Regions from separate parts of the Effusibacillus pohliae DSM 22757 genome, predicted to be linked through region 2. Evidence: riboswitches for the same ligand, from Rfam matches in the RefSeq annotation. Region 2 holds a riboswitch; each other region holds the start of a gene.
What was found. A riboswitch is a leader RNA that binds a small molecule or an ion and turns the genes downstream of it on or off. The one in region 2 is predicted to bind cyclic di-GMP.
Positions count from the first base shown of each region.

Region 1: it holds a riboswitch for cyclic di-GMP, as region 2 does, so the genes downstream of both, C230_RS21685 (copper amine oxidase N-terminal domain-containing protein) here and C230_RS0111325 (phosphatase PAP2 family protein) in region 2, are expected to answer to the same signal.
Region 3: it holds a riboswitch for cyclic di-GMP, as region 2 does, so the genes downstream of both, C230_RS0103140 (DUF5317 family protein) here and C230_RS0111325 (phosphatase PAP2 family protein) in region 2, are expected to answer to the same signal.

Region 1 is NZ_AQXL01000064.1:472-6,834, reverse strand. It holds gene C230_RS0101285 (DUF2653 family protein) at 217-516, shown strand; gene C230_RS0101280 (hypothetical protein) at 535-990, shown strand; gene C230_RS0101275 (chromate transporter) at 1,103-2,287, shown strand; cyclic di-GMP riboswitch class I at 2,437-2,528, shown strand; gene C230_RS21685 (copper amine oxidase N-terminal domain-containing protein) at 2,598-3,647, shown strand; gene C230_RS0101265 (hypothetical protein) at 3,796-4,308, shown strand; gene C230_RS0101260 (stalk domain-containing protein) at 4,583-5,674, shown strand; gene C230_RS21135 (S-layer homology domain-containing protein) at 5,811-6,363, shown strand, end outside.
Region 2 is NZ_AQXL01000124.1:33,966-51,687, forward strand. It holds gene csaB (polysaccharide pyruvyl transferase CsaB) at 1-632, opposite strand, end outside; gene C230_RS0111295 (WecB/TagA/CpsF family glycosyltransferase) at 869-1,597, shown strand; gene C230_RS0111300 (alpha/beta-type small acid-soluble spore protein) at 1,693-1,920, shown strand; gene metK (methionine adenosyltransferase) at 2,117-3,313, shown strand; gene C230_RS0111310 (sensor histidine kinase) at 3,553-4,710, shown strand; gene C230_RS0111315 (response regulator) at 4,713-5,417, shown strand; gene C230_RS0111320 (glycosyltransferase) at 5,472-5,903, shown strand; cyclic di-GMP riboswitch class I at 5,987-6,073, shown strand; gene C230_RS0111325 (phosphatase PAP2 family protein) at 6,391-6,906, shown strand; gene C230_RS0111330 (MGDG synthase family glycosyltransferase) at 6,935-8,074, shown strand; gene C230_RS0111335 (UDP-glucose dehydrogenase family protein) at 8,142-9,515, shown strand; gene C230_RS20190 (patatin-like phospholipase family protein) at 9,635-10,528, opposite strand; gene C230_RS0111345 (ABC transporter substrate-binding protein) at 10,816-11,937, shown strand; gene C230_RS0111350 (alkaline phosphatase family protein) at 11,948-12,787, shown strand; gene C230_RS0111355 (ABC transporter permease) at 12,801-13,652, shown strand; gene C230_RS0111360 (ABC transporter permease) at 13,649-14,443, shown strand; gene C230_RS0111365 (ABC transporter ATP-binding protein) at 14,440-15,477, shown strand; gene C230_RS0111370 (DeoR/GlpR family DNA-binding transcription regulator) at 15,488-16,288, shown strand; gene C230_RS0111375 (histidinol phosphate phosphatase domain-containing protein) at 16,285-17,280, shown strand; gene C230_RS0111380 (phosphate ABC transporter substrate-binding protein) at 17,385-17,722, shown strand, end outside.
Region 3 is NZ_AQXL01000091.1:57-6,330, reverse strand. It holds gene C230_RS0103170 (EAL domain-containing protein) at 1-607, shown strand, start outside; gene C230_RS0103165 (STAS domain-containing protein) at 694-1,023, shown strand; gene C230_RS0103160 (PP2C family protein-serine/threonine phosphatase) at 1,010-1,822, shown strand; gene C230_RS0103155 (flagellar assembly protein A) at 1,810-3,903, shown strand; gene C230_RS0103150 (STAS domain-containing protein) at 3,906-4,211, shown strand; cyclic di-GMP riboswitch class I at 4,263-4,353, shown strand; gene C230_RS0103140 (DUF5317 family protein) at 4,528-5,058, shown strand; partial or broken gene C230_RS19235 (HD-GYP domain-containing protein) at 5,055-6,274, shown strand, end outside.

The sequences.
Region 1 (6,363 bases), on a different contig from region 2:
TTTTCACCCGTGCGGTTGAAATCGACTTCTCAACAGCTCTGAGCGATACACCTACTGTAAACATGGAACAAAAAAGGGCACATCGCAAAAAGCTTTTTCAGTATAAACATTTAAGTTGAAAGACATATCGGCTATAATAACTATTGAAACCTTTTCGCCTGTCGTCCGTAATATCTATCAGAAACAGCAACATCAATTATAACGGGGGTGTGATCGATGAAACTCTGCTTCAACGAACAAGACCTGATTGATTCGGTTTGTGTATTCACGGCCTGGCGATATGAAAAACGTCCGGAACAGGTGCAGGCGGAACTGTTTTACGAAGAGGGAAAAGGGTTTTCCGCCACTGCATCGGTTGACAATGGGCTTTACAAGTATCCGATCAGTGAGCAGGATCTCATTGATGGGGTTGCCATTTATCTGCGGGACTACCACAACTTTGACCCGCAACGGCTTCTCATTGAACTGTTCTTTGAAGAAGGCAAAGGATTCTCTGCCGAAATTGAAGTGCGATAACGATTGGAGGGATTTTCGATGAAAAAGCTCGTGTCTCTTTTCCTTGCGCTTGCGCTGGTTATGGGTTTTTCTGCGGTGTCGGAAGCGAAATCCTCGACATCCGGTTCATTTAGTGGCGGAGTGAAGTCATCCATCAGCTCCGGCTCCACCTACAAGGGCGATTCCACGAGTCAGTCCGGATCAGGAGTTTACAGTTCCGGTCAAAAGAGCCCTTCGAGCAATGTGACACAAAAACCGTCCACCCCGCAACCGTATCAACAACCGTATCAGCAGCCCAAATCGTCGTGGTTTGGCGGCGGGTTGGGGCATTTTCTGGGTGGGATGGCGGCAGGAGCGCTCATGAGTTCGCTGTTTGGTCACATGCTCCATCCGTTTGGCGGATTTGGCTACGGGTTCTCTTTTTGGGGGCTCTTGTTTGATTTGCTGCTGTTGTTTGTCGGGTACAAATTAATACGTCGGTTGTTCGTGCGATAGTGTGTGAAAAAACTGGGGAGGCTTGGCCTCCCTATCTCAGTTTGTATTTCCTTGAGTAAAAGAAAGTCACTTGACCAATCGGGAAATTCCAGCGGCGAGGTGTGAAATTTAAGTGAATCTGCCAAGATGCTGGAAATCGTGGGCCGAAGTATTACGTGTATCTTTGAAATTGGGGCTTACTTCATTTGGGGGGCCTATTGCCCACTTGGGGTATTTTCATGATGAGTATGTCCGGCAAAGAAAGTGGTTGGATGAACGCAGCTATGCAGACTTGGTTGCTCTTTGCCAGTTCTTGCCTGGCCCCGCAAGCAGTCAAGTAGGTATTGCAATAGGGGTTATGCGAGCAGGGCTGCTTGGCGGTGTTGCTTCGTTCATCGGATTTACCTTGCCATCCGTGATTGTTTTGGTGCTTTTTGCATTCCTGTTGCAAGGTTTCGATGTAGGAAATGCGGGATGGATACATGGTTTGAAGATAGTGGCCGTTGCGATTGTTGCCCATGCAGTGTTGGGAATGGGGCAAAAGCTGGCGCCTGATCGCAACAGGGCAACCATAGCGATGGTAGCGGCGGTCATCTCTCTTTTGTGGCCAACCGCAGTTAGCCAAGTTCTGCTTATTGTTTCAGCGGGAGTTGTAGGATTGTTTCTCTATAAGTCGGAACATACACCTGATCAGCCCAACATTTGTGTTCCAATCAACCGTCATGTGGGGATTGTGTGTTTGGGTTTATTTTTTGGGTTACTGGCTGCTTTGCCTGTATTGCGTGGGTTGACGCAATTTGTATGGGTGAAGGTATTTGACAGTTTTTACAGGGCCGGTTCGCTTGTGTTCGGCGGGGGACACGTTGTATTGCCTTTGCTGGAAAGAGAACTTGTACCGACTGGTTGGGTGAGCAAGGAAGCTTTCCTTGCTGGATATGGTGCCACACAGGCAGTGCCAGGCCCATTATTCACATTCGCTTCATATTTAGGGGCGACGATGGGAGGAGGGTTTGGGGCTTTCATAGCAACGGTGGCGATTTTCCTTCCTGCATTTCTGCTTGTGATTGGAACATTGCCTTTTTGGGACACACTTCGAAGAAAGCCCAAAATTCAAGGAGCGTTAATCGGTATCAATGCGGCTGTCGTGGGCGTTCTGCTTGCGGCTCTCTATAACCCGATTTGGATAAGCTCCATATTGGCGCCGGCCGATTTTGCGCTTGCCACCATCCTATTTGGAATGCTTGTGTTTTGGAAATTGCCGCCTTGGACAGTCGTATTAACAGGAGCGTTGGGCGGAGCGCTGATCTCGTCACTTTAACACTGCATCTTTCGGGAAGGATGCGTCATAGCGATGGGAGCGGGCAATTCGATTTGGGATTTACAAAACGTAAGAAATAGAATAGGACGAAAGACTCATGAATTGGTTGCTTGTAATGTAGTATAAATTCTAATGAAAGTAAAATATTCTCACTGAAAGGGCAAAATCGCCGAAAGGCGATGACGCAAAGCTGCGGGCCTACGGGATGGGGGGAACATCCTATGGCAGCCGGGCCGCCACAGTGGTAGCACACTTCTGTGTCTGCCAAGTGGCAGATTTTATTTTTGTTCAAAAAGGAGTGTGTGGAACAATGAAGAAAAAATTGGTTTGGACAACAGCTCTTGTGATGACACTCGCCCTCTCGCCGGCAGCGCTGATTGCACGGGCGGAAACGGCGACCGCGATCAGCACCGCAACCGGTTCGTCTGTAACGAGTTCTGCCACGACCACGCAGAGTTCTACGTCTACAACTACAACTACAACTACAACAACCGATCCAACGACGAATCCCTCTCAAACATCCGGCTCAACACAATCTTCCACAACGTCTTCCACAACATCCGGAAACCAATCCGATGAGGAAGACGACGACGGGAATGGAAAAAACAAGCAGGATGATGAAGAGAAGGACGATCAGGATCATGAGCATGGCGGCAAGGGCAAGGGGATCAAGCGAGCGCTCGAAAGCCTTCTGAAGGCTTTGCAGGATGGAAATGGGCAAGCAAGTGACGATACGTTGAATGCCGTGATTGAAAAATTAATCGATAAGCTGAAGCAGGATGGACTGGCGTCCTCTGACGACGACGCAAAGAATGCGGTGGAAACGCAACTTGACTCCGAAGTGAATTCCGGGACGGCAACCGAGGATCAAGTTCAGGTTCTGGTGACATTGAAGCTGAAGGACAAGAAACAGGATGAGGCGGAGACAGCTGTCGAAGCGGCGCTTGCCAAGAATCCGAAATCGGACAAGTTGTACGACTTGTTGAGTAAAGTTTTTCAAGACAAGGGCGACACCGAACAGGTGAAAGTGTATGTGCAGGGCAAGCGGCCGAATTTTGACGTGCAGCCTTTTATCAAGGACGGGCGCACCTTGATCCCGGTTCGCGCTGTTTCGGAAGCATTGGGAGCCGACGTGAAATGGAACGGAGAAACGCAAACGGTTACGATTCGCAAGGGCGATATCACGATTGAGCTTCCGATCGGAAGCAAGACGATCAAGGTCAACGGTCAAACCGCGACGATTGATGTGCCCGCGCAAATAGCCGATTCCCGCACGGTGGTGCCGGTCCGCTTTATTTCCGAATTTCTCGGGCATCAGGTACAGTGGGACGCAAACGCCAAAATGGTGATTGTAAAATAACTTTTCTCCAGGCAACCTGTTGCGCATGTGCGCCAGGTTGTCTTATTTTATCGGTTATTTTATGGGCTTGGTCTGTCCCGCCAGATCAGTTACACTGGTATTGAAAATTTTACTCTCATCTGATTCAATTTACGAGGGGAGGTGGCTTATGAAAGTTCGGAAGAACTATCTGTGGATTCTGTTGCTTGTCATCGTGTTGGGAGTCGGAGTGGGCATCTATGTGCATTCCCATACCGAACCGGCGCATGTGAGTTTGGCTGCTTTCAACACAAAAGAAGAACAATTGACGCAAGAGGCGGAAAAGATATTTGCTGACATACAGGTACGATATGATCAATTGGAAAAAGGCGCGATCAAGGTGGACGAATTCAAGAAACAGATGACTCCCCTTCGGGATCAAATGAAGAAAAACTGGGATGAATATAAAAAGTTCACTCAAGAAAATCCGCTTTCGACGGTTGACCGGGAGTCGAAAACCTTCAAGGAAGGCGTTGCGCTTGCGTCAAATGTTCGATTTAATATCTATACGTTTTTGATTAATGTAACGGAACAGAACCTGACAAAGCAGCAAATCGAAGAGAAACATAAGGAATATCTGTCTCAAATCGAGAACAAACTCAAGCAATATCGGGAACTGACAAAAGATCTGAAGAGTAGCTGAATAAAGCGAACAACTGGGACGAAGGATCCTCCTGCTGGGGGGATCAATTTTTTTACATAGTTTTGTCACCGTTTGGATGCCTGCGCTTGAAGGAAAAGAACCAGTCCAACTCGAATTTTTGGTTATCGGAAGGAAATACCACAAAACGCGTTTCATCAGCACAGCCTGAAAGCGGGTGAAAAGGCATCGAAAACGAGCGCTCCACTTTATCCAAGCAAAGATCCGGATTGCGAGAAGAAGTCATAGTGAAACGGAGACAAAGGAGTGAAAGCGGATGCGAAAACCGATTGTCTGGTTGGCAGGCGGCATGGTGTTGGGTAGCCTGATCACCGCGCCTGTGGCGGCAGGTGCAGAATCGTTGCAGGTTGTGATCTCACAAGTCAAGTTGATGATCAACGGGGTGGACAAGACGCCCGCGGGCGGGACCTTTTCGAACGGAGTTGCGCAAGTTCCTATCGCTTTCAACTATGAGGGAACCACTTATGTGCCGGTGAAATACGTTTCCGAGGCATTGGGATACCCGGTGGAATGGGATGGACCGAATCGGACGATCTGGGTGGGAACCAAACCGGGCGCCGGATTGTCACAGGCGGTTCGTCCGGAACCTGATCTTCCCGTTACGTTTACCGAAGTTCGCTCCGCGGTGTTCGACGCGGGGGATTCCAATCTGGTTCAGGTATCTGTTGCGGTTCGCAATGACGATACTCAATCGTTCAGTTTCTTCGGGTATCAGCCGGAGTTTGTCAGCCGGGACGGCGGCAAATATAAAGGATTCGTATATGTTCCGCAGGGATACGACTCCGAGGTACAGCCGAAAACGACCGGAATACTGCAGTATTACGCGATGATCCCGAAAGGCATCTCGGTAGAAGATATGACATTAAATCTGACAAAGGCCGATTTTTCCGTGTTTCCGGCACAGTTTAAAACATGGGCGTCGTTTTCCGTGGGAAAGCCATCGACCGTTACACCCAAAGTGTATACTTCGGCGGACTCGCCTGTTTTCGATCTGATGCCTTATCACGTTCAGTTGAGTCAGGTAACATTCTGGAGCTATGACTACAAAGCCTATGCGCAGGTTTACAAAGTCCATGTGACCACGACAAAAGATTCGGGCTACAATGCATATCCAAATAATACTGACCTGATTTTTGAGGTTATTGACGGCAACGGGACAACGGTAGCTCAAACGAGGTATGCGATCGGAGCGAGCGCAAATTCGTCCGTGCCGGTGCTCGGGGATGGAGACCAATACATCACTTTCAATAATCTGATTTGGTCCCGTTACAACAATTACAATGTGACTATTCGCGTCTATGAGGCGTTCAACCAGGGCAAACGGTTGATCGGAACATTCTCTCTATAATGCCGGATTGAAACAAATATAATGTGAAAAGACTATATGCCAAGCCAATCCTACCCCCATAAAACTCTACCTGGTTACGAATTCAATAATAGACTTACCTATATATACCAAAAAACTACAGTAGAGGTGATTGTGAATGAAAAAAACCTTGATGGCTCTTTCAGTGGTCTCCACACTCTCGTTCGGCACGCTCCCGGCGTTTGCACAGGGGAATGGCAACATTTCGATCGTCGGGAATAACCAAGCGCAGCAAACGATCACCATCAACAACACCACGAACGTGACGAACGAAACGGTTGAATTGGATGATGTCCGCGGCCACTGGGCGGAAAAATTCATTAAGGATCTCGTGAAAAAAGGGGTTGTGAAAGGCAAAGGAAATCGCCACTTTGACCCGAACGGTAAAGTGACACGGGCTGAATTCGCGACGATGGTCACTAAATACTTCCATTTGCAAACCACATCCACCACGCAGGACTTTGAAGACGTGGCTCCCACGGACTGGGAATTCAAGTATGTGGAAGCGGCGAAAGAGTACTTCGATGCGTTCCGGGCGCTGGATGGCGGTTTGCTCTTTAAACCGAACGAAGGTGCCCGTCGGGAGGACGTGACCGTCACGCTGGTGAAAATCCTGCTCAAGCTCAACCCGGATATGAAGCAGCTGAATGCCGCTGAAGCCGATCAGCTCC
Region 2 (17,722 bases):
ACCTCCAGGTAGGGGTGTGAGGTATGCCAGTTGCGGATGGCAATTCCGACTAACGGCCTGCTCTCCGGCAGCACATTGAATTGTTTGAGAATCGCAATCCCGTTTTCCTTGGGAAAAAGAGAGGTGTCGATTGCCAGAGCCGGATCGGCTGTTACATGAATGGGCGGTTTGTGCACACCCAATTTTTTTAAATCATCGTAGGATTTGTCATCCCGGACGGTAATCAGATCAACCTTGTTCACAATACGGCGGATCAATTGTTTCGAGAATTTTTTGTTAATCGGTCCGATCCCCTGTGCGTAAAACACAACAGGTTTTCCCAACGTTTTCGCCAGTGCAGCGATGCCGAGATAATAGACCACACTGCGAGGACTGCTGACATCTTGCAGAAGCGAACCGCCCCCCATCACGAGCAGGTTCGAACGGTGCAGTTCCCGTGCGATCACCGGTACACTCCAACGATTGAATGCAGGGATTCCGAACAGTTCCCGCGTTCGTTTCGGTTGGTTCGAGAGAACCGCGAGTTCCACATCGGGACGCAGTTTGCGGATGGATGACAGAATGCCGAACAAAACCGTATCATCCCCTAAATTGTCAAATCCGTAATATCCGGAAATGAGAATCCTCGGCATGCTTGTCCTCCTTCCGACCATGCTCGACATCGCCTCTGCGGATGCGACTTATGTCGATTCTGCACGAAAAATACAGATTTAGTATATCAATTCGATTCAAATCTGGAAAGCTTAGAAACGGTCAATGGGGTGAACAAGGTGGCGCCTCGGGACAGACTGTGGTATTTTTTTGTTAAAAAGGACGAGCAGGAGCGGCTTCACCAGTTGCTTGCCGAGTGGTTACGGGGGAATTCCGCATGAAAGATACGATCAACATCCTCGGGGTGCCGTTCAGCACCCTTTCCTTTGCTGACACGATCCAGTTGATTCAATCCTGGATGGCAGGTTCCACGCCGCGTCAGGTGGTGACCGCCAACCCGGAATTTGTCATGTTTGTGCGGGAAAACCGGGAAATGCAGGCCATCGTGCGGCAGGCCGATTTGATCACTCCGGACGGAATCGGCATCGTCTATGCGGCCAGGCTGCTGGGAAACAGGCGGATCGAGCGGGTGACCGGGGCGGACATGCTGCCTTTGCTGTTTGAGAAGGCAAATCAACAGGGATGGCCGGTCTATCTGTTGGGGGCGAGCGCCGAATCGAACCGGTTGGCGAGGCAGACGCTCTCCCGCTTGTATCCGAACATTCCGCTTGCCGGCAGGGATGGATTTTTTTCAAAAGCGGAAGTGCCGGGCATCATTGCCGACATTCGCAGCCGCCAGCCGCGGCTGTTGCTGGTGGGCCTTGGGTCGGGCAAGCAGGAGAAATTTATTGCCGATCACTTGCAGGAATTGCGGGTGCCGGTGTCAATTGGAGTCGGCGGCTGCATCGACATTTATGCCGGGACGGTCAAACGGGCTCCCCTTTTGTGGCGAAAACTGCATTTGGAATGGCTTTACCGCTTGCTGAAACAACCCAGCCGCTGGCGCCGGCAATTGGCGCTGCCGCGGTTTGCTTGGACGGTTGTGCGGGAACGTTTCGGAAAATAGTCCCCGTTTCACCATCAATTGAAGAGGGTAACTTGCTGTCATCCGAGCAGACTAAAGGTACCGGGTGACAAAATGGTGGCGAGGGGGCGAGCAACGTGGCATTAGGATCAGGCAGAAAAGGCGATCAACTGGTTCCTGCAGCCCATAAGGCGCTGGATGACATGAAGTACGAAATCGCCGCCGAGATGGGGCTGCCCGTGCATCAAGGCAGCGAAGACTACTGGGGGCATATCGCGACCCGCGATGCAGGGGCTGTCGGCGGAAAAATGGTGCAGCGGCTGGTCGCTTTTTCCCAGCAGCAGCTGGCTAGAACGGTCAAATAACCGAAATATTGCCGGAAACCGGGGCACTCACGCGAGTGTCCCTTTTATTGGTTCCTCGTTTTTTCTGTTTGTATGCAGCGCATATCTTGACCCGCGATGATAAACGCTAACGGAAAGATTGACAGCCTACCCGATTTAGGATAATATAGCTTATTGACTTAAAATATATTTTTTTGCCAAAACAGGGGGGATACCTGTGACGAAACGTCGTTACTTGTTTACATCGGAGTCCGTGACAGAAGGACATCCCGATAAAATATGCGACCAGATTTCCGATTCGGTATTGGATGCGATCCTTGCGAAAGACCCGAATGCCCGCGTTGCCTGCGAGACTTCGGTAACGACCGGTCTTGTCCTGGTAGCCGGTGAAATCACGACCAATACATACGTTGACATCCCGAAAGTGGTTCGCGATACGATTCGCGAAATCGGATACACCCGGGCAAAATACGGTTTTGACGCCGATACGTGCGCGGTGATCACGTCGATTGACGAGCAGTCGCCCGATATCGCGATGGGCGTCAACCGGGCGCTGGAAGCGCGGGAAGGCCAGATGACCGAGGAAGAAATCGAAGCGATCGGCGCCGGTGACCAAGGCTTGATGTTCGGCTTTGCGGTGAATGAAACGGAAGAATTGATGCCGCTGCCGATTTCGCTCGCACACAAGCTGGCCCGCCGGCTGAGTGAAGTCCGAAAAAACGGAACGCTCGATTACCTTCGCCCCGACGGAAAAACCCAGGTGACGGTCGAGTATGAAGGGGACAAGCCGGTCCGCATCGATACGATCGTCATCTCGACGCAGCACGCGGAAGACGCATCGCGTGAGCAAATCGAGAAAGATTTGCATGAACATGTCATCAAACCGGTTGTCCCGGCTCATTTGCTGAGTGGCGATACAAAATATTTCATCAACCCGACCGGTCGCTTTGTGATCGGCGGACCGCAAGGGGATGCCGGCCTCACCGGCCGCAAAATCATCGTCGACACCTACGGCGGATACGCACGCCACGGCGGCGGTGCATTCTCGGGTAAGGACCCGACAAAAGTGGACCGCTCCGCAGCGTACGCCGCCCGTTACGTTGCCAAAAACATCGTGGCGGCCGGCCTGGCGGACAAGTGCGAGGTTCAGTTGGCCTACGCGATCGGCGTTGCCCGCCCCGTTTCGATCATGGTCGATACGTTCGGCACTGGCAAGGTGGCGGAAGACCTGATCGTCCGGCTCGTGCAGGAGCACTTCGATCTGCGGCCGGCGGGTATTATCAGGGAACTGGATCTGCGGCGTCCGATCTATCGGCAAACGGCGGCGTACGGACATTTCGGTCGGAGCGATCTCGATTTGCCCTGGGAAAGAACGGACAAAGCGGACATCCTCCGCGCGAAAGCCGGTCTGTAGCCAGCTGTTGTTGATACGCGGTTGCTTGGAAGCGGTCAAAAAATTTTTTGGGACACCCCCAAATACGGTCAGGCGCTTGCGAACCGTATAATGTATCACCCTTACCCCATTGCATTTGAGGGCACGGCTTCCACCGTGTCCTCAGTTTTTTGTGCGCCAAAAAAATACATCCAGTCAGCAGGAAAATAGGTCTTGTTTATGGAATACATAGGTCAAAAGAATTAGAGGAGGTTCGGTACGTGTCTGTCGCTCTTGACACCCGGATCCTCGATCATGCGATTTCGTCGACTTTGCGGGCGATCGAGCAAAGCAAGCACCAGATCTATGAAATCGCGGAAGCGTCGCGCAAGGAATACCAGGCATTGGAGCGGGACGTGGCGGCGGTGCAGATGCAGGTGTACGAAACGGTGCAGGAAGTCGATCGTCTCGAGTCGGCGTTGCGTAAAGCGAAGCAGCGTTTGGTGCTGGTCAGCAAGAGCTTTGCGAAATATTCCGACCGCCAGATCAAGGAAGTGTATGACGAAGCGCAGCGGCTGCAAACCGAACTCCTGGTCGTGCGGGAACGGGAAACGCAACTGCGTGTCAGGCGGGACGATCTGTCCCAGCGTTTGAAAAATTTGGGGGAGTTGGTCAAAAAGGCCGAAGGTCTGATCACCCAGTTGAGCGTTGCGTTCAACTATCTGTCGGGAGAGCAGCAGGAAATCGGGGCCATGCTGCAAACGATGGAGGAAAAACAGTACCTTGGCATCCGCGTCATCCAGGCGCAGGAAGAAGAACGCCGGCGCGTGGCACGGGAGATTCACGACGGCCCGGCCCAGATGATGGCGAACGTCGTGTTGCGATCGGAAATCGCTGAAAAGATGATCGATCGAGACATCGACCGGGTTCGCAGCGAGCTGGCCGAACTGAAGGGGATGGTGCGCGACTGCCTCGCGGAGGTTCGTCAGATTATTTTTGATCTTCGCCCAATGGAGCTGGACGATTTGGGACTGGCTCCCACCTTGCGTCGCTATCTTGCAAAATTCCAGGAAAAACACGGCATCCAGACGGATTTCGTGTTGATCGGAGAGGAGCGGAGGTTGCCCGCCCCGTTGGAGGTGGCGATTTTTCGTTCCGTGCAGGAAGCGCTGAATAATATATGGAAACATGCGGAAGCTTCTGTTGCCACTGTCAAGCTGGAAACCGACCAGCCGCATGTGATCGTCCACATTCTGGACAATGGAAAAGGGTTTGACATGAATCAGACGCGCGGCAAGCGGGAGCAGGGCCATTATGGGCTGTTGGGGATCCAAGAAAGGATTCAACTGCTTGGGGGGCAGGTGGAGTTCCGGTCAAAAGTCGGTGAGGGAACCAAGGTGATCATTACTCTGCCGATATCAAATCAAGGAGGCAAGTAAAGTTGAGTCCTCGGAGTCCGATCAAGGTCGTTCTTGCAGACGATCACACACTGTTTCGCCAGGGATTGAGGCGGATTTTTGAACTGGAAGAAGATTTTCAAATTATCGGTGAAGCGACCGATGGGAAACAGGCCATTTTGCTGGCTGCCACTTTGTCGCCGGATGTGATCCTGATGGATATCAACATGCCGGAGAAAAGCGGTGTGGAAGCGACCCGGTTGGTGAAAGAAGCGAACCCTGGAGTGAAGGTTCTTATTTTGTCCATTCATGATGACGAAGCATATATTTTTGAAGCGATTCGCGCCGGCGCCAACGGGTATCTGCTGAAGGACGTAGAGTCGGAAGTGTTGGTCGAAGCGGTTCGCCAGGTGGCCAACGGCACCGCCTTTATCCACCCGCAAGTTACCACCAAATTGCTGGACGAATTTAAACGGTTAAGCCACAAAATGGTTGAGGGGCCGGTCTTACATAACGAAACGGCGGCGGCTTTGGAACAAGATTCCTGGCAGGAGCTGCTGACGCAACGGGAGATGGAAATCCTTCGCCTGATGGCGGAAGGGAAGAGCAACCGGTTGATTGGGGAGACGCTCTTCATTTCGGAAAAAACGGTGAAAAATCACGTCTCCTCGATCCTGGGCAAGCTGGGTGTTGATGACCGGACACAAGCGGTCATCATGGCGGCCCGGCGCGGCTGGGTGCGGCTTTGATGAACGACTGCACAGGGGCGCGCATATATTGACACCACCAAGGAGGTGTCGATCATGCTCGCCCTTTTGATTTGGACGCTTGCTGCTTACGGCTTCGTTGTCGGCCTGTGCAAGTTGGTTCGGTATGTGTATGCACGGTCTTCGTTCGACCGAAGTCTTACCTTGGTGCTGATGGTCTGCAACGCGGAAGGTTACGTGGAAGGAATTATTCGCTTGATTGCATACAAATCCTTTATGTCGCGAAAAGAATTGCGCCTGGTGGTGGTTGACACCGGTTCACAGGACGCGACTTGCGAAATCGTTCGCCGCATGCAGGAAAAAGACGGGAGAATCGAACTGATCGAGACGAAAAACCAGTTCGACACGCAGATTGTGGCCGAGGTTTGGTCGGACACCGGGCCGGAGAATCCTTTCATCCTGTTCGATCTGCGCGGATGGCGGAATCCGCGGAAGGTCGTCCCTGGTTTGGTGTCGATTGTCGAATGAAGTCGGATCAGGTCGAAAAATAGTCCCTAGGTCCTATGTACGACTTCGTCGAACGGTGTAAAATGAGAGTCAAGGAATGAGTCAATCATCAAGGGCAAACCTGTCGAAAGGCAGGGACGCAAAGCTATGGGTCTAACGCCTTTGCAGGCTATGACCGCCAGGCTGCTGATTGTTCCGGGTGTATTGCTCAATCCCACAAAAGGTTTCCTCATTGGCCCTTTTGGAATCCCCCTACCCCACTTGTAAGAGGCCCCTCTTCCCGGAGGGGCCTCTTGGTCCTTGTAGGCACGTGATTGCATGGTTTTCCCTGCAGGAGCGGCTTGCCTATCCGAATGGGCTCCACTCGGCATTTCCCTTCTTGGAAAAATTTTTGTTGGAAAAATTTCACATACCGGTTTTTTTATCCGGCTTTCATATAGCCTTTATCAAATCTTCATATTTGGCTGGTACGGTAAAAGGAGAAAGCAAGAGAGAGGGGGCAAACAGGATGCAGAGGGTGGCCGAATGGATCCGCGGCGGGGACGTCACGACGTTTTTCTGGATGAATCATTCGTTAAGGTTTCCCTTGCTCGATCGGGTCATGCCGCTGATTACCCACCTTGGGGGAGCCGTCTGGTGCATCGGGTTCACTCTGATTTTGCTTGTCGGAGGGGGTGTGCGCTGGCAGCAGACGGGCATCCATCTGGCGCTGAGTTTGCTAATCAGTCATCTGATCGTTGCCGTTTGCAAAAAAATCTTGCCGAGGCCCAGGCCGTATCAAGTGCTGGAAGATGTCTGCACTGGCCGCAAACTGTTGCGTGATGCATCGTTTCCTTCCGGACACGCGACGGCCGCTTTTTGTATGGCGACCGTTTTATCGGTTGCGCTCCCCGCATGTATCCTTGTTTTTTACAGTTTGGCTGCGGCCGTTGCCGTTTCCCGGGTGTATCTGGGATTGCATTATCCGTCCGATGTCACGATCGGGGCCGCGTTGGGGATCGGCACCGCCTGGATGCTCGTGTAGCGCCAAATCTGCTCTTGGGGGAGAGCCGATGCCGCATATCGTATTGTTGTCCGAATCGATTGGAACGGGACATGAAAGGGCTGCGTGCGCCATTGAAGAGGCATTGTTGTCCGCGTATCCGAACGTGCACGTTACGAGACTGAATCTGCTGGATACGTTTCGCCCGCGCACGGCCAAAGTGACCCGCACCCTGTATCTGGAAACTTTGGCGCACCGACCTGGCTGGTGGGGCAAGTGGTATGAGTGGCAACGGGAAAAACGGATCAATCGTTTCGGCCGGTTCATTGTCTACACGGTATTGCGAAAAGATGTCATCGCCTGGCTGCGCCGGCTGGCACCGGATGCCGTCGTATGTACACATCCTTTGCCTGCCTGCTTGCTGGCGGAGATGAAACGAAAAGGGTTTTCCATTCCATTGTGTACCGTGTTGACCGATTTCGATCTGCACGGGTATTGGACGCATCCGGGGATTGACCTGTATTGCACGCCCGTGCAAACGGTCGCGGAAGCACTAGGGGAGCGGCTGAAAGGAAGCAGCGAAGTGCGAGTGACAGGCATCCCGATCGCAAACTCGTTTGTCGAGCGGTTATCGGGGCCGACACCTGGCCTGTTCGCACCTGCCAAACGCGTGTTGATCATGGGGGGCGGACTCGGGATCGGCTTGCTGCCGATGGTGGAACGGATTATCGAGTCGGACGGAGGCCATGAGATTACGGTGATATCCGGATATAACCGGTCGCTTCGCCGGGAGCTGCGAAATCGGCATGGCAATCGGGCCAATCTGAGGATCCTCGGTTATACGCGGCAGGTGGCGGAGCTGATGGCGACGAGCGATCTGCTTGTGACCAAACCGGGAGGTCTGACGATCGCGGAAGCGTTGGCGATGAAGCTGCCGATGGTGCTGTATACGCCGATTCCGGGGCAGGAACGGCGCAACGGGCAATTGATGTCAGAGTTGGGAGTGGCGGTGACGGTCGGGACTCCGGAAGAGGGGGCGGAACAGGTGCGCGATCTGCTAGAAAACGATTCGCGGAGACAAAACATGCGACAGCAAATGGAATCCGTCAGGCGTCCGTTTGCCGCAGCCGAGGTCGCGGAAGCGGTAATGGAGAAAGCTTTGCAGCATTCGCCGCGACACATTCCGATCCGGATGGCATCGCAACGCTGAGAGAATCCTGCATTCCCAAGATGTGGCAGAATGTCTTTGTTTCATCCTGGTAGGAGACGGCCCGCCGATGTCGAAGATGAATGAACAGCACATAACGACGGGCGGGATGAAAATGCGGATGAAAATAGGCATCGTAGGAGCTGGTTATGTCGGTCTGGTGTCGGCGGCAGTGTTTGCCGATTGGGGGCATGACGTCGTGTGCGTCGACCATGACGCGGAGAAAATCGGCCGCATCCGGGCGGGCGATCTGCCTGTATACGAGCCGGGGCTGGCGGACATGGTGGAACGCAACAGACAAGCGGGACGATTGCGGTTCACAACCGATCTGTCGCGGACAGCCGGCGAACTCGACTTGCTGATCATCGCGGTCGGCACACCTGCCGCGGATGATGGACATCCGGACCTGACCGCTCTCTGGAATGTGGTCCATTCGTTGAAACAATGTGTAAAAGGCGATCTGACGGTGGCGATCAAAAGCACCGTGCCGATTGGGACGTGCCAGGCGGTATCCCGTTTTCTGAACGGGCATCCAGGCAGCCGGTTCGATGTTGTAGCCGCCCCCGAATTTTTGCGGCAGGGGACGGCGATCGCCGATTTTCTCTCGCCGGACCGGGTGGTGATCGGCTGCCGGACGGAAGCGGCCAAGCGAAAGATGCAGCAACTGTTCGCACCGCTCGCATGCCCGCTGCTGTTTACGGACTGGCAGAGCGCCGAGATGATCAAATATGCGGCCAACGCGTTTTTGGCGATGAAAATTTCGTATATCAACACGATCGCCAATCTGTGCGAGCAAGTGGGGGCCGATATTCAGCAGGTGGCGCTCGGGATCGGGCTCGACCGCCGGATTGGTCCTGCCTATCTGCAGCCGGGCATCGGCTTTGGCGGCTCCTGCCTGCCGAAGGATACGCAAGCGATCGTGGCGCTTGGGAAGGATTACGGTGTCGATGTGTCGCTATTTCGCGAGGTGCTTCGCGTCAACCGGGAACAGCGCGGACGAATCGTGCAAAAATTGGCGGATCGGCTGGGGGGTGTGCAGGGCAAAACAATCGCCGTGCTGGGATTGGCGTTCAAGGCGAATACAAACGATGTGAGGGAAGCTCCCGCTTTGGACATCATCACCCGGATCGTGCAGGCGGGCGGGGAAGTGGTTGCATATGATCCGGCGGTCAATATGGAATCCTTAAAAAATGATTTTTGCTTTACGCCCGCGGCAGATGCGTATCAGGCGGTAACCGGGGCGGATGCAGTTGTCATCCTGACCGAGTGGGAGGAATTCCACGGGCTCGACCTGCAACAGATCAGAAGTCTGATGCGCCATCCGCTGGTGATTGACGGCCGAAATTTGTATGCTCCGCACATGATGAAACAGCACGGGTTTCACTACGTTCCGGTTGGCGTCCCGGAACAAGAAGTGGCGGAAGCAGCGGCGACAACGGTGTGAGGGGGCTAGCCACCCCTTTCTGCCTTATTACAAGTGAACCGGCTTTCCCGTGTGCCCCTTTTTCAAAATGGGTCCTGATCACCCCCGCTCTGTGCAGGGGCGTGAAGTGTGGTGTGTGATTACACCGGCAGCAAACGGGAGGCGCTTGCAACGGGCGGATGCGGATCCGGCGTATCAAGCGCTTTTTTTATTTCTTCAATGCGTTGACGGGTATGTTCGTACCCGCATTCCATGCAGTGGAACAGTTTGGAAAAATCGAACAAGCCGATCGAGCGCACATCCGGCCGCAGCACGATGTCCGCCTGCCGGGTGGCGGAAGCCGATCTGGCAGCCAGGTTGATGTGGATGACACGGGTCAGGATCGATTGGAGAGAGTCAAACGGTCGATTGACCGGGTCGGCAAACACCAGATCAACCGCAATCACCTTTTCCGCTCCCAGCGCCCGCACGGCGGACACCGGACAATTGTCCAACAGGCCGCCGTCAATGTACACCCTGTCTTTGTAAAAAACGGGCCGAAACGCGACAGGAATCGAAAGGCTCGCCTGAACGGCGTCGGCGACCGGAATCTCGTGAATCAGATCGACACCGTCGTGCGGCCTCGCCAACGGCCGCGAGACAAAGAGCACCTGTTTGGCCCGCGTTAAATCGGTGGCTGTGATGGAGACCGGCATTTTCAAGTCGGTCATCCGGGCCTGCCGGGTCTTGTCTGCAATCAGCCGGTGAATCCGTTCCCCCTTGATCAGGCCCAGCAGCTTGGTGCGAGGCCAAAGCAAGCGCAGGAGAATCGTTTTGTAATCATAATCGAGAAACCGCTTGTTGATGGAAGGAACCATATCGATCAGCTGCGACGGAGAATAGCCCCATCCGTACAATGCGGCGACGATCGCCCCGCAACTGCTGCCTGCGATGCAGTCGATCTGGATGCCCGCTTCTGCCAACGCATGCAAAACGCCGATGTGTGCGCTGCCCGTGATGCCGCCACCGCTCAGCGCAAGCCCCACTTTTGCCATGGCCGACTACCTTTCCGCTTCCCTGATTTTGTCTTACTGATCGGGCATAGTATCTGCCGCCGACCGCCTGACGATTCTTGTCGCCCAGTTGTTTCCGGCCATTTTCATGGTTTTGCAGCGAATATCTTTTCGGTTGCGGACATAAGTGTGTTGTAGGGCGGTCTTCATAATTTGTTTACATCGCTGACACATTGTGTTTACAGACCGCCTGTACACTAAACTTGTCCAACAAATCACAACAACAAAGCAAAAACCAAATCATGCCGCACAGAGCGGGGGGATGACAGGTGAGCAATTGGAAACGGAAGGCAAGCAGGGCGTTGCAGATCGGACTTGTCGGATGCGTGATGGTCGGAGTGACCGCGTGCGGTACAACGGCGACCCCGAAGCAAACCGATGCAGATCCGGCACAGGGCGGCAAACCGCTGGCGTTGGCCGACATTGAAAAACTGGCCAAACAGGAAGGGGCGGTCGTCAGCGTCGGAATGCCGGATTCCTGGGCCAACTGGAAGGACACATGGAAAGATCTGGAGCAAAAATACGGTCTGAAGCATACGGACACCGACATGTCGAGCGCCGAGGAAATCGCCAAATTCGAAGCGGAGAAGAACCGTCCGACCGCCGATATCGGCGACGTCGGGATCGCCTTCGGGCCGGTGGCGGTCGCAAAAGGCGTGACGCAGCCGTACAAGACGTCGTATTGGGACGAGATTCCGAAATGGGCGAAAGACGAGCAGGGGCATTGGGTGGTCGGCTATCAGGGCACCATCGCATTTTTGACCAATAAAAAGCTGGTCAGCCATCCACCGACAAGTTGGAATGATTTGCTGAAAGGCGATTACAAGGTGGCGATTGGGGATGTCACGAAAGCGGCTCAGGCGCAGATGGCCGTGCTGGCAGCTGCGATCGCGCATGGCGGGGACGAGAAGAACATCCAGCCGGGCATCGATTTCTTCGCGCAACTGGCGAAACAGGGCCGTTTGTCGCTGGCCGACGTGAAGGTGGCGAATTTTGAAAAAGGGGAAATCGCCGTCGGGCTGCTGTGGGACTTCAACGCGTTGGGCTACCGCGAGCAAATCGACCCCACCCGGTTTGAAGTGACGATTCCGGCGGAAGGCAGCGTCGTCAGCGGCTATGCGACGATCATCAACAAGTACGCTCCGCATCCGCATGCGGCGATGCTCGCCCGGGAATACATCCTGAGCGATGCGGGGCAGATCAACCTGGCGAAGGGGTATGCCCGGCCGATTCGCGACAGTGTGAAGCTGCCGGAGGAAGTCGCCAAAAAACTGGTGCCGAAGGAGCAGTACAAGAATGCGAAGCCGATCCAGGACTATACCGCCTGGGAAGCGACCGCCAAAAAATTGCCGCAGCTGTGGCAAGAACAAGTTTTGGTGAATGTGAAGTAGTGTGGTAGGAATGGCAGACAAAGTAATCCTGGTGGTCGTGGATGGTTTGCAGTACGAGGCTGCGTGTTCACAGATGGGCTATCTCAATCACCTGGTAGAGGTCAACTGGGCGGCTCGGTTTCTCGTCAAGTCGGAGCTGCCCAGCCTCTCCCGGCCGCTCTACGAGGTGTTGCTGACCGGGACGCCCAGTTCCGTCAACGGAATAACTTCCAATCAGGCGGTGCGGTTGTCGGCACAAAAAAGCTTGTTTCATCTGGCAAAAGAGAACGGGTTGCGAAACGCGGCAGCCGCTTACTATTGGGTGAGCGAATTGTATAACCGTTGCCCGTTTGATCCGTTGCTTGACCGTTGGCAAGAAGACGAACGAAACGCCATTCAATACGGGAGTTTCTATTTTGAGGATGCGTATCCCGATTCCCATTTGCTGCTCGATGCGGAAGTGCTTCGCCGCAAGTATGATCCGCATTTTTTGTACATCCATCCGATGGGGGTGGATCACGCCGGGCATCAGTTCGGTTCGGACAGCAAGCAGTACCGGGAAAAAGTGATCACGATGGACAGCATCCTGGCCAATTTTCTGCCGATCTGGATGGAAGACGGGTATCAAATCCTGATCACGTCCGACCACGGGATGAATCCGGACGGGCTGCACGGAGGCACCGGCAAAGACGAGCGGGATGTGCCGCTCTATTGTATCGGTTCCGCGTTCGTCCCAGGTATCTATCACGACGTCATCCCCCAGTTGGCGATCGCGCCGCTCGTTTGCAAGCTGCTCGGCATCGCTCCGGCGGAAGCGATGATTTCCTGTACCCTTCCGGCGTTGAAACAGCGCCAAGCCGATCATCTGTGAGGAGGGATGGGGGGTGAAGTCGATCAGGCGGAACCGGTTGTTGCTGCTGTTTTTGCTGCCGTTCGCTTTGCTCGTTTTGGGATTTGAGCTGCTGCCCCTGGTCGGCATGACGGTGGACAGCCTGCACGATGGGGACACGGGGCAATGGTCATGGGTCCAGTATGCGACGGCGCTTGGTAGCAAATTTTATCTGCAGGCATTGCAAAACAGCGTGCTCATTTCCTTTTGTTCCAGTTTGGTTGGCATTCTGGTGGCGATTGTGGCCGCCTATTCAATCACCCGGCTGTCGCCGGGGACGCGAGACATCATACTGATGCTGTCGAACATGACATCCAATTTCGCCGGGGTTCCGCTGGCGTTTGCCTATATGATCCTGCTCGGCAACAACGGTATTTTTACACTTCTGCTGCACAAATGGGGCTGGGATGTGTTCGCCTCTTTCAATCTTTACAGTTGGATCGGGCTCACGCTGGTCTACGTCTACTTCCAAATTCCGCTGGCGATCTTGCTGTTGTATCCGGCTTATTATGGCATCCAGCGGCAATGGAAGGAAGCGGCCTTGCTGCTTGGCGCTTCGCCCCTCCGGTTTTGGCTCCATATCGGGATTCCGGTGATATTGCCGGGGGTTGTCGGCACGTTCAGCATTTTGTTTGCGAATGCGATGGGCGCATATGCCACCGCCTACGCGTTGGTGGGAAGCAATTACAACCTGCTGGCGGTTCGCATCGGGGCGCTGGTGTCGGGCGATGTGGTAAGCCAGCCACAATTGGCCAGTGCGCTTGCGGTGATTCTGGCAGTGACGATGGTCGGCGCGATGTGGATCAATGAACGGATGATGCGGCGGGTCAGGAGGGATTTGCAGTGAGATCAGGCAAATGGTTCCATGTTTCGGTCGTTTTTCTGGTGCTCGTCTATCTGTTTGTCCCGTTGCTCGCCACCTTTCTGTATTCGATCGCGACTGACTGGTACCGGACGATCCTGCCGGAAGGGTTCACGCTCGCCTGGTATCGCGACCTGTTGCTCGATCCCCGGTTTGTTGACGCGGCAGGGCGGACGATATTTGTCTGCACGGCCGCGATTTTGATCAGTGTGGCCGTGATGGTGCCGACAATTTTTCTGGTCACCGTCTACTTTCCAAAATGGGAGCGTCTGTTGCAGGCGTTGACGATGTTGCCGTATGCAGTGCCGGGCGTGGTGGCGGCGGTGGCTCTGATCCGCATGTACTCGGACGGGCCGCTGGTGTTGGCGGGCACCGTTTGGCTGCTGATCGGCGCTTATTTTGTCAGCATCCTGCCGTTCATGTACCAGGGGATTCGCAACAGCCTGCGGACCATCGATGCCATCCGGCTGACGGATGCGGCGGAACTGCTGGGCGCCAGCAAATGGCAGGCGTTCCGCCTCGTCGTGCTGCCGAATATTTTGCCCGGCGTGATTGTATCGATTCTGTTATCGTTCTCGATGCTGTTCGGGGAGTTTGTGCTGGCCAATCTGCTGATCGGCGGACACTATGAGCTGCTGCAGGTGTATCTGATGCGCCGGATGAGCGAAAGCGGCCACTTGTCCAGCGCGATCGTCGTCGCGTATTTTGTGTTGATCCTGATCATGTCCGGGATGGTGCTGAAATTCAGCAGATCGGCAAAGGGGGCCAAATTATGAGCTATGTGGAGATCCGGAACGTATCCAAACGGTTTCAGGCTACACCGGCGCTCAACGGCATCTCTCTTTCGATCGAGAAAGGGGAACTGGTGACGCTGCTCGGGCCGAGCGGCTGCGGCAAAAGCACGCTGCTTCGCTGCATCGCCGGGCTGGAACCGGTTGAAGCGGGCGGCCGGATCATCGTGGATGGGGCGGATATCACTCACCTTTCGCCCAAGCGACGGGGAATCGGCATGGTGTTTCAATCATACGCCCTGTTTCCGAATCTGACCGTCTATCAAAATATCGCGTTTGGTCTGAAGATGAAAGGCGTCGACAAACGGGAAACCGCATCGCGTGTGAAAAAAATGATGGAACTGGTCGATTTGACAGGCAAACAGGATGCGTATCCGCATCAATTGTCGGGCGGCCAGCAGCAACGGGTGGCGCTGGCCCGGTCGCTGGTGACCGAACCGAAAATTTTGCTGTTGGATGAACCGCTCAGCGCGCTGGATGCAAAAATCCGCAAGAACCTGCAGAACGAACTACGGCGCATTCAACAGGAATTGTCGATCACGACCGTATTGGTGACGCACGACCAGGAGGAAGCGCTGACCGTCTCCGACCGCATTTTCGTCATGGACCGGGGAACGGTTGTGCAATCCGGCACTCCGGAGCAAATTTATGCGCATCCGGCCAACGAATTTGTCGCCCGGTTCATCGGCCATTACAATGTGCTGACGCGGGCGCAACTGCAGCAACTGGCGGACGGGTGTGCTGGAGCGGTGGCTGCCGGGGCGCATTTTGCCATTCGCCCGGAATTGATCCAACTGCTGCCGCAGGAAACCGATCTTGCATGCGCTGAAACGGATTGGGTGGTGGCAGGAACGGTCCGTACGGTCACCGTAACAGGCAACGTGCTTCGTTACCAGGTGGAAGCGAGGGGACTCATGTTGCAGGTAGACCGTCTGAATACGCCTGACATGCTTTGGATTCAAAAAGATATGCAAGTGAAAATCCGAATTCCTGTGGATGCTTGCGTCGTTCTGCAGTGAGGTGGGAAGCGTGTCTGTTTTGTCGGAGGAACGAAAACGGGTTATTCTGGATCAGTTGGACCGCTACGGCAAGGTGAAGGTGGAGCCGCTGGCAAGGCAATTGCAGGTGTCACACGAAACGATCCGCCGCGATCTGGACAGTTTGGAACGGCTTGGCAAACTGAAACGGGTGTATGGGGGAGCGGTCAAACAATCGTATCAGACAGGCGAGCCTCCCTATCTGCAAAGGCAGAGCTTGCATCAGGCGGAAAAACAGCGGATCGGCAAACTGGCGGCTGAACTGCTGCGGGACGGCGAAACGGTGGTGATCGACACGGGCACGACCACGTTGGAGTTGGCTCGTTCGATCCGGGGCAGAAAGCGGTTGACCGTATTGACCAATTCGTTGCCGGTGGCCAGTTTGTTGACCGATTCTTTGAATCAGGGGCTGTTCACCGGCAAAATCATCCTGCTGGGAGGGGAACTGAACCCCGAGCAGCAGTCGATCAGCGGCCCGTTATGCGAAAAAATGCTGCAAACTTTCCACATCGATAAGGCGTTCATCTCGGTGGGCGGCGTTTCTCTCGACTCCGGTATCAGCGATTATGACATTCAGGAAGCGACGGTCTCGCGAGTGATGATATCGGTATCGAAGGAGTCGATCGTGTTGGCCGACCAGTCAAAAATCGGCGTGCAAGCGTTTTGCAGAATCGCTTCGCTGGAGGAAATCGACGTGATTGTATCGGACGTGGAGATGCCCGCCTCGTGGAAGGCCGAACTGGGGGCGACTGGAATTACATGGATGACGGCAAAGGAGAGGGAGACGGTATGAACGTGGATTATCATGTGCACCTGGAAGAGGGGCCGTATTCGATCCGCTGGTGGAACCGGACGGCGGAAGCGCTGCTGGCGTTTGCCAGTTGGCGGGAGGACAAGCATTCGCGGGATTGGATCGGCAAATTATCGTCGGCGATGGCCAGGCGGGTGGAAGCGGGCGCCTTTTCACCGGAATGGCTGGACCTCTATCGGGTGCGGGCGAAACAGCAGGGTTTGCGAGAGGTCGGGATCGTCGACCATCTATACCGGTTTCGCGAGTACAAGCCGTATTATGAACGGCATATTCATCTCGGGAATGACGATTTGGGGCGGCTGCAGCGGCGCTGGCTGGATCAGGTGTGCGTCGCTTCGGTCGCCGACTTTTGCGATTTTCTAGAGCAGCAGAAGGAAAGATGGGCGGCCGACGGCATCCGTCTGCGGGTGGGTGTGGAGGCTGACTATTTCGCCGGCGGGGAGACGGAACTGGCCGGGATTTTGCGCCAGCATGCCTGGGACCATGTGATCGGATCGGTCCATTTTGTCGACGGGTGGGGATTTGACAATCCGGACACGCGGGAACGGTTTCAGCGGGAGAATCTGCTCGATCTGTACGATCATTTTTTTCAGTTGATGGAACGCGCAGTCGCATCCGGGTTGTTTGATATCCTGGCACATCCGGACAACATCAAGGTGTTTGGCTATCGGCCCGACGAGACAGCGCTGATTCCTTTTTACAGGCGGATTGCGCAGGCGTTGAAACGGCATGATGTTGCAACAGAGATCAACACCGGGCTCTACTACCGCTACCCGGTGCGAGAAATGTGCCCCAGTCCCGGCTTTCTGCAGGTCCTGGCGGAGTATGAGGTGCCGGTCACAACCTCCTCGGACGCCCATTTTCCAGATCATGTGGGCCATCACCTGCCGCAGGCGAGACAGCAACTGAAAGCGGCCGGCTACAAAACGATCGCAACGTTCGAACGCCGGGTGCGCAAGGAAGTGGAGCTGTAAATCCCCCATCTTTACACTCTCTTAACATTCCCCACACAAAGCGTTTACATTGGGACAGTACAATGAAAACGAACTTAAGTTAAACCTGAAGGGGGATTTAACTCGTGTTTCATCCGATGTCGAAAAAAGCGTTCAGCCTGGCGATGGTCGCAACATTGAGCCTGGGGGTCTTGGCCGGTTGCGGATCTGCCGGCACACAGAAAGAAACTCAACCGGGCGGCGGTGCGGCTCCCGCAAATGATCAACTGTCCGGCACCGTGACAGCTTCTGGTTCGACCGCGCTGCAGCCGCTGGTGCAGCAAGCGGCGAAAGAATTCATGGAAAAACATCCGAACGTCCAAATCCAGGTATCCGGCGGCGGATCGGGCACCGGTCTGAAAAACGTGGCGGAGGGCACGTCCGACATCGGCAACTCCGACGTGAAAGCGGGCGACGAGTTTAA
Region 3 (6,274 bases), on a different contig from region 2:
TCGAGGGAGGACTCGCTCAGGAAAGTGTCTTCTACCTTCTGCATTATTTGATCAATCAGAAGAACAGCAGATATTATTGGATTTTAAAGCAAGGGATATTGCGATTAAGAAAGCCCGAGCGATCATTCAAAATGCTCTGTTGTTTCTCAATTGTCATCCTCGCGCATTACAAACAGGGGCTATTTTTGAAGATATAACGAAGCTTGAACTTCCGCTTCAACAGTTAGTATTGGAAATTACAGAACAGACTCACATCGATGATCTTAAGTCTTTAAAAAGGGAATTGTCTGTGTTACGTAAACATGGAGTGAAGATTGCACTTGATGACTTTGGAACGGGATTTTCGAATTTTTGGTTGGTAGAAGCATTGCAGCCTGAATTTATAAAGCTGGATCGGTCCATCATTGTTTCACTGGAAACATCCAAACAGGCCCGCAGGGTAATCGCGGGTTTGGTGGCGTTTGCCGAGAAAGTGAAAACCCAGCTTATCGCGGAAGGGGTCGAAAGAGAGAAACAAAGAGTGATTTTAGTTGAACTCGGTATTCCATATGGTCAGGGATTCCTTCTTGGCCATCCATTTGCACTTTCAAAAGGCACAATCTTATAGCTGGTTTCAAGAAAATATTAAAAATTCAATTTATACAAACAGTATATGCCTGGAATTATTCAAATTCATTAAAATTGGGTGACGTTATGGATTTTAAACTTAAGGTTAGGGATATATTGGACGGTTTGACTATAATTCATGTTGAAGGGGAAGTAGATATTGGAACGGTAAATCAATTATTAGCTGAAATTGATGGGATCAAGCAACAAACCGTAGTACTAGATTTCAATAAAGTTACATTTATCGATTCAACAGGAATTGGGCTTTTAGTTCGAAAAATCATGGAGTTTCGGGAAGAGGGACGTAATCTTAAACTCCGATCCTTACCGGACATAATATATGAAATTTTAGATGAAATGGGAATATTTGAGGCGTTGGGTGATTTGGAGGAAGGTAATGCTCATGAGAACAAATGAACTTCAATATCAATTTGAAAAATATATGTTTACAGTCGAAAGTGCTAAAGAGGAAGTTCAAGCAGCGCAATTTATACAGCAAATGCTTTTACACGATGATGTACCGTACTGTGACGCTCTTTCCTGTGTCGGAGTTTCGATTCCCTCCTTTCATCTGAGTGGAGATTATTACGATTTTATACATGACGAACGAAACGGCCGATATTGGGTGTTCATTGGTGATGTAATGGGCAAGGGAATACCTGCATTTCTTCTGATGGTCTTGTTACGTTCAACGGTCAGATGTTTAACACGTACTTGTGCTAGTCCTGGAAAACTGGTGTTTGAACTGAACAACTCGCTTCACAAGGATCTGACACGTTTACGGGCGTTTGCTTCCTTGTTTTGTGGAATGTTTGATACTAACTCGGCCGAGTTTCTATATACATCTGCTGGACATCCAAGTCCCATCCTAATGAGAAAGAACCGAGATTTTCCTGAACGACTTGAAGGGAAAGGCACTGTAATCGGAATTTTGAGAAATCGTGAGTATAAGGATTATTCTATTTTACTGTCAAAAGGTGACTTAATAGTCGGGTGTACCGACGGGATTTTTGAAGCGATGGATACATATAGGCAGCAGTATGGTTACGACCGTTTGATGCAAGTGATTTCGAAAAACAAAGACCAAACCATGGATGATCTGATTCAATCGATCACCAGCGACGTAAAGCAGTACTCTCAAGATTTTAAACGAGATGATGTCACAGTCATAGCGATCCGCTGCGAGAAAGGAGAAGTTAACTGTTGTTCGGAGTAATTGTCAGTCGTGGAAAAACTGTGGAGAAAGCAGTTCGACGGGCGGCGAGGCAACTACAAGTATCCAAAGAAGAAATCGAATTCGAAGTGATCGATCAAGGGCGGCGAGGTCTTTTCTTTCATAGACCGGTTGTCATTCAAGCGACTGTAAAGAGAAAGTCAGAAATCGCAACTGATATCAATAAGCAATTTACTGAAATTGCTGTTTCAGATGTAAGGCCACAAAAGAAAGGGAAGGAAACAGAAATGTGGTTACAGATGCCTTCGCCAGGCACGCTGTTAGAGACAGTCTCTAATTCGAAGAAGGAGCTTTCAATTGAAGCTCCAGAAGGAACAGCTTGGGTTAAAGATGGCAAGATTTTCTGCAAAAACGGGGAATACCATTATCCTCTGCTAACCATTTGCGAGGGTGCTACAGTCTTAATCAATGGACAACCTGCTAGAGGAACTGTCATTGTAACAGAAGAAGATCAAATTGATGTCCGATTAGAAGAAGAGGTAGTCGATTCTACGTTAAAATTAACTGTTTCCGATGATAAGATGCACGTTCTATTGGAGTTTGTTCCAGGTTATTACATAATTAGAGAGCTTAAAGATTTACCGCCGAGTCGAGAACTTGTACTTGAAGTGGTTGAAACAAAAATCGCAAAAAATGATTTTACAGAATTCTATATTTTAGATAAACTTAAAGAAATTGGAGTTCGATTTGGGATCGATTATGATGAGATCGAACGTGTCTGCCAGTCACAGGAACCTGTTACCACGGTAATAGCGAAAGGAATTGAGCCAGTTCCGGGAGAGGACGGCGGATTTGAGCTGTTTCATGAGAAGCTCAAAAAACAGAAAGACCAATTGATTCTCTCTGAAAGTATCGATTGGAAAGAGCGTTTCAGTTTGCCAAGTATTGGAGCGGGAGAAATCATAGGGCGCCCGACTCCAGCTAAACCTGGGACCAGCGGGTGGAACGTGTTTGGGGAAACGGTGCCTGTCCCTCAGGTAAAGGAGCTTACGGTAATAGCCGGTGAAGGTACAACCGTTTATGGACTGGACCGAAAGATAGTGGCTACCAGGTCGGGTCGCATCAAGATTGACCGGCGTTCCAATAATACACTGTGTTTCAGCATTCTTCCTCAATTCATACACCGTGGGAACGTAAACATGGATTCAGGGAACATCCGTTTCCGCGGGGATGTGTATATTCTTGGCGATGTGGAGGAAGGGATGTACGTAGAAGCGGGCGGCAACCTCTATATTATGGGAAGTGTTTCAAATGCTACGGTAAAAACAGGCGGGGATGCGAAAATCAATGGTTCCGCGGTTGGTTCGACAATCATCTGCGGGTATTCCAACTTGTTTTGGGACGACATGCTTCCTAAATTTAAAGAAATACGTGACGATCTAGTAAAATTAATTGTGGTTGTTAAACAATTGGGAACCAACCGTGCTTTCACAAAATCAGACATCGGAAAAAAGGGTTTGCAACCGTTGTTAAAGCTGCTAACCGAAATCAAATTTAAGAAGCTGCCAGTTCTGATTCGGGAAGTGGGTACTGTTATCAAGGACGAGAAGGATAGTTTTGATGAGGATACTTTCCAAGTGGTCGATTTTCTCGAAAAGTCATTTCTGTATTTTCATCCGCTTATCAAGACATTGGATCAACTCGATTCTGTAGTGAAGTACATGGAAAATGTAATTTCTGCAGTCGAATTTGATTCCAACAAAAAAATGAATATCCAGGTGCAAAGCCTAACCAACAGTTCCATCAAATCGGCTTGGGATGTTGTGGTTGAGCGATTTTGCTATGGATCGGACATTTATTGCAAAGGAAGTATGAAAGCAGAAACATTGCGTGGAGGAAAGGTACAGGCAGGGAACAGCGTTGTAGCCAGTGAGATTGGTTCAAAAGGAGGAAGTTTGACAGAGGTTTGGGTTAAAAGCGCAGAAGGATTTATAAAAACGGAACGCGTGTATCCGGATACCGTCGTGAAAATATCGACAGTTTCTAAAAAGTTTATTGAAGAGACAGGTCCTTTGCACGTAAGACTAAACCGGGAATATGAACTTATCTATAGTGGGGTGTAAATGTGTTGGGTATCCAAACAAATTGGGAAAATGATGTGTTCAACATTCAATTGAACGGCGCCTTGGACATTTCGGGGGTTGACGTTTTCGAGGAAACCATTGCGGCGATGGATCTGACGTCTGTAACGATGGTGTGTGTGGACATGAAGAATGTGGTGTTTATCGATTCCACAGGAATCGGATCATTGTTAAACTTAATACGCACGTTAAAAGAACAAGAAACAGAATATAAATTTATAAATATAAATGAAGAAATACAGGAAATTTTCTTGATTATTGGACTGGAGGATTTGCTGGCTAGTCGATAAAGAAGGAATTTTGATAGAAATGTCAAACCATATATATGTCGGGTAATCCCCGAACGATAAAGGCAAACTCTGGGAAACCGGGGGACGCAAAGCTATAGGGGCTACGGCGGGTGAATACCTGCTATGTCAGCCAGCTACCGAAAGGAGGGGAAAGCGATGAAGAAGGCTTCTGCTTTCGTAACGCTCGCAGCACTTACTGCAATGGCACTTGCAACGATCATTAACAAACCATGGTTCTAAGTGTCGGAAGAAAGAACTGGGCGGAGCTTCTCCTCCCGGTTCTTTCTTTAGTACTAACTGAAGGCGAGTGGTTTCCATGATTTATTTTGTCATTGCTGGAATTGGCTTGGCGTTGCTTTTCAAAAGAAACCCTGTTTCGATTGTTTTCAATATCAGATTCAAAGTTCCATATGTTATGATTGGTTGTTTTCTGATTCAGTTGGTACTTGCAATTCTGGCGGTCCAAACAAACTCACAGCATCCCGTATTGCTAGGCATTACATTTTTGGGAATGCTCGTTAGTCTGTTCCTGAATCGACATTTGTACGGCGTAAAATGGATATTTTCTGGAACGTTGCTGAACGTTTTGTCCCTTCTTCTGCATGGAGGATTGATGCCTGTATCTGAAACCGCGATGAGATTAGCAGGCTTTGAGGACATGGGTTTTGACTCCGATTCTCGTCACCAGCTGATGAAAACCTCACCTTTTTGGTGGTTGGGAGATTGGATTCCATTTATAACACCACTCGGAAGGAACTATGTTTTAAGTATTGGGGATCTTGTTATTGGAATCGGACTAATACTTTTCATCATAAAGAATTCAAGGAGGAAGGGGTGGGATGAATGAGAGATTTAAACTGGTACACGGGATCTTTATTTATCATTGGATTGTATGCGTTGTTTGAGGGGATATTGTATTTTCATGCCGACAGTTATTTAGAATTTATACTATTCACCTCGTTTATTATTATTTTAGAACTCTTCCCAATAAAACTAATTAGTGGAGATGACTATAGCGCAAGTGCTATTGGATATATCTGTATTTTATTTAAATTCGGACTGCCGGCCTGTGCAGTCACGATTGTTATCAGTACACTTTTGAGCTTTATAAAAAGATATCGTTCGATCCGAAACGTTAAGTGGTTTCGATATTTTGTCACTGTAGGAATGTACTTTCTGAGTGCATCTGTGGCATTGGAGACGATTCGACTTACAGAATTTAATACATTTTTTCAGGTATTTTTAGCGTCGGCAGCAAATGAGCTGACCAACTCATTGCTGATAGCAGGGATTCATCGATCGGTGATGGGGGTACCTTTGTTTCATAATTTTCCCATTAAGTTGCGGGAATTAATCGTTCCGATTCTCGTTAGCTCGATCGTGGTTTCACGTTTTCTTTATGCTCAAAATTCAAGTGATCTCATAAGAGAAGTTTTATATACAACCTTCTTCATCCTGGTCGTACTACTTTTCTCCACTCAATATATCAAGCAAATTGGTATACGACAGGATACGTCTAAAGAATTCATTCGGATCTTAGAAAACAGGATAACGGGCGAGCTCTCCGGTCACGGTACCCGCGTCGGGATTATCTGTGATATGTTAATTGAGCATTTGCGTTATCCAAAGAATAAAAAGCACGACTTGATTCAAATGGCAATTATCCATGACATTGGAAAGTCATTACTACCCGTACATGTGTTCCGGAAACGCGGTGCCCTTACACTTTCAGAAGAGAAAGAGTATCAAACTCATTGTGAAAGAGGAGCCGAAATTATTCGTTCGATTTTTCCGAACAAAAAATTTGATGAATGGATTCTTTATCACCACGAACAATGGGATGGAAAAGGATTCCCAAAAGGGTTAAAAGGTGCAGAGATTCCTTTGGAAGCCCGCATTCTGGCCCTCTGTAACCACTTGGATCATATTATGAAAAGGCATTCCAATGACGAAACGGTATATCAACTATTACTGCAATTAAGCGGTAACGTATTAGATCCTTCGTTGGTCGGGCAAATCACCGTTGAGACCATTTCGTATATTCGGCTGTGCTTGCCGGTTCC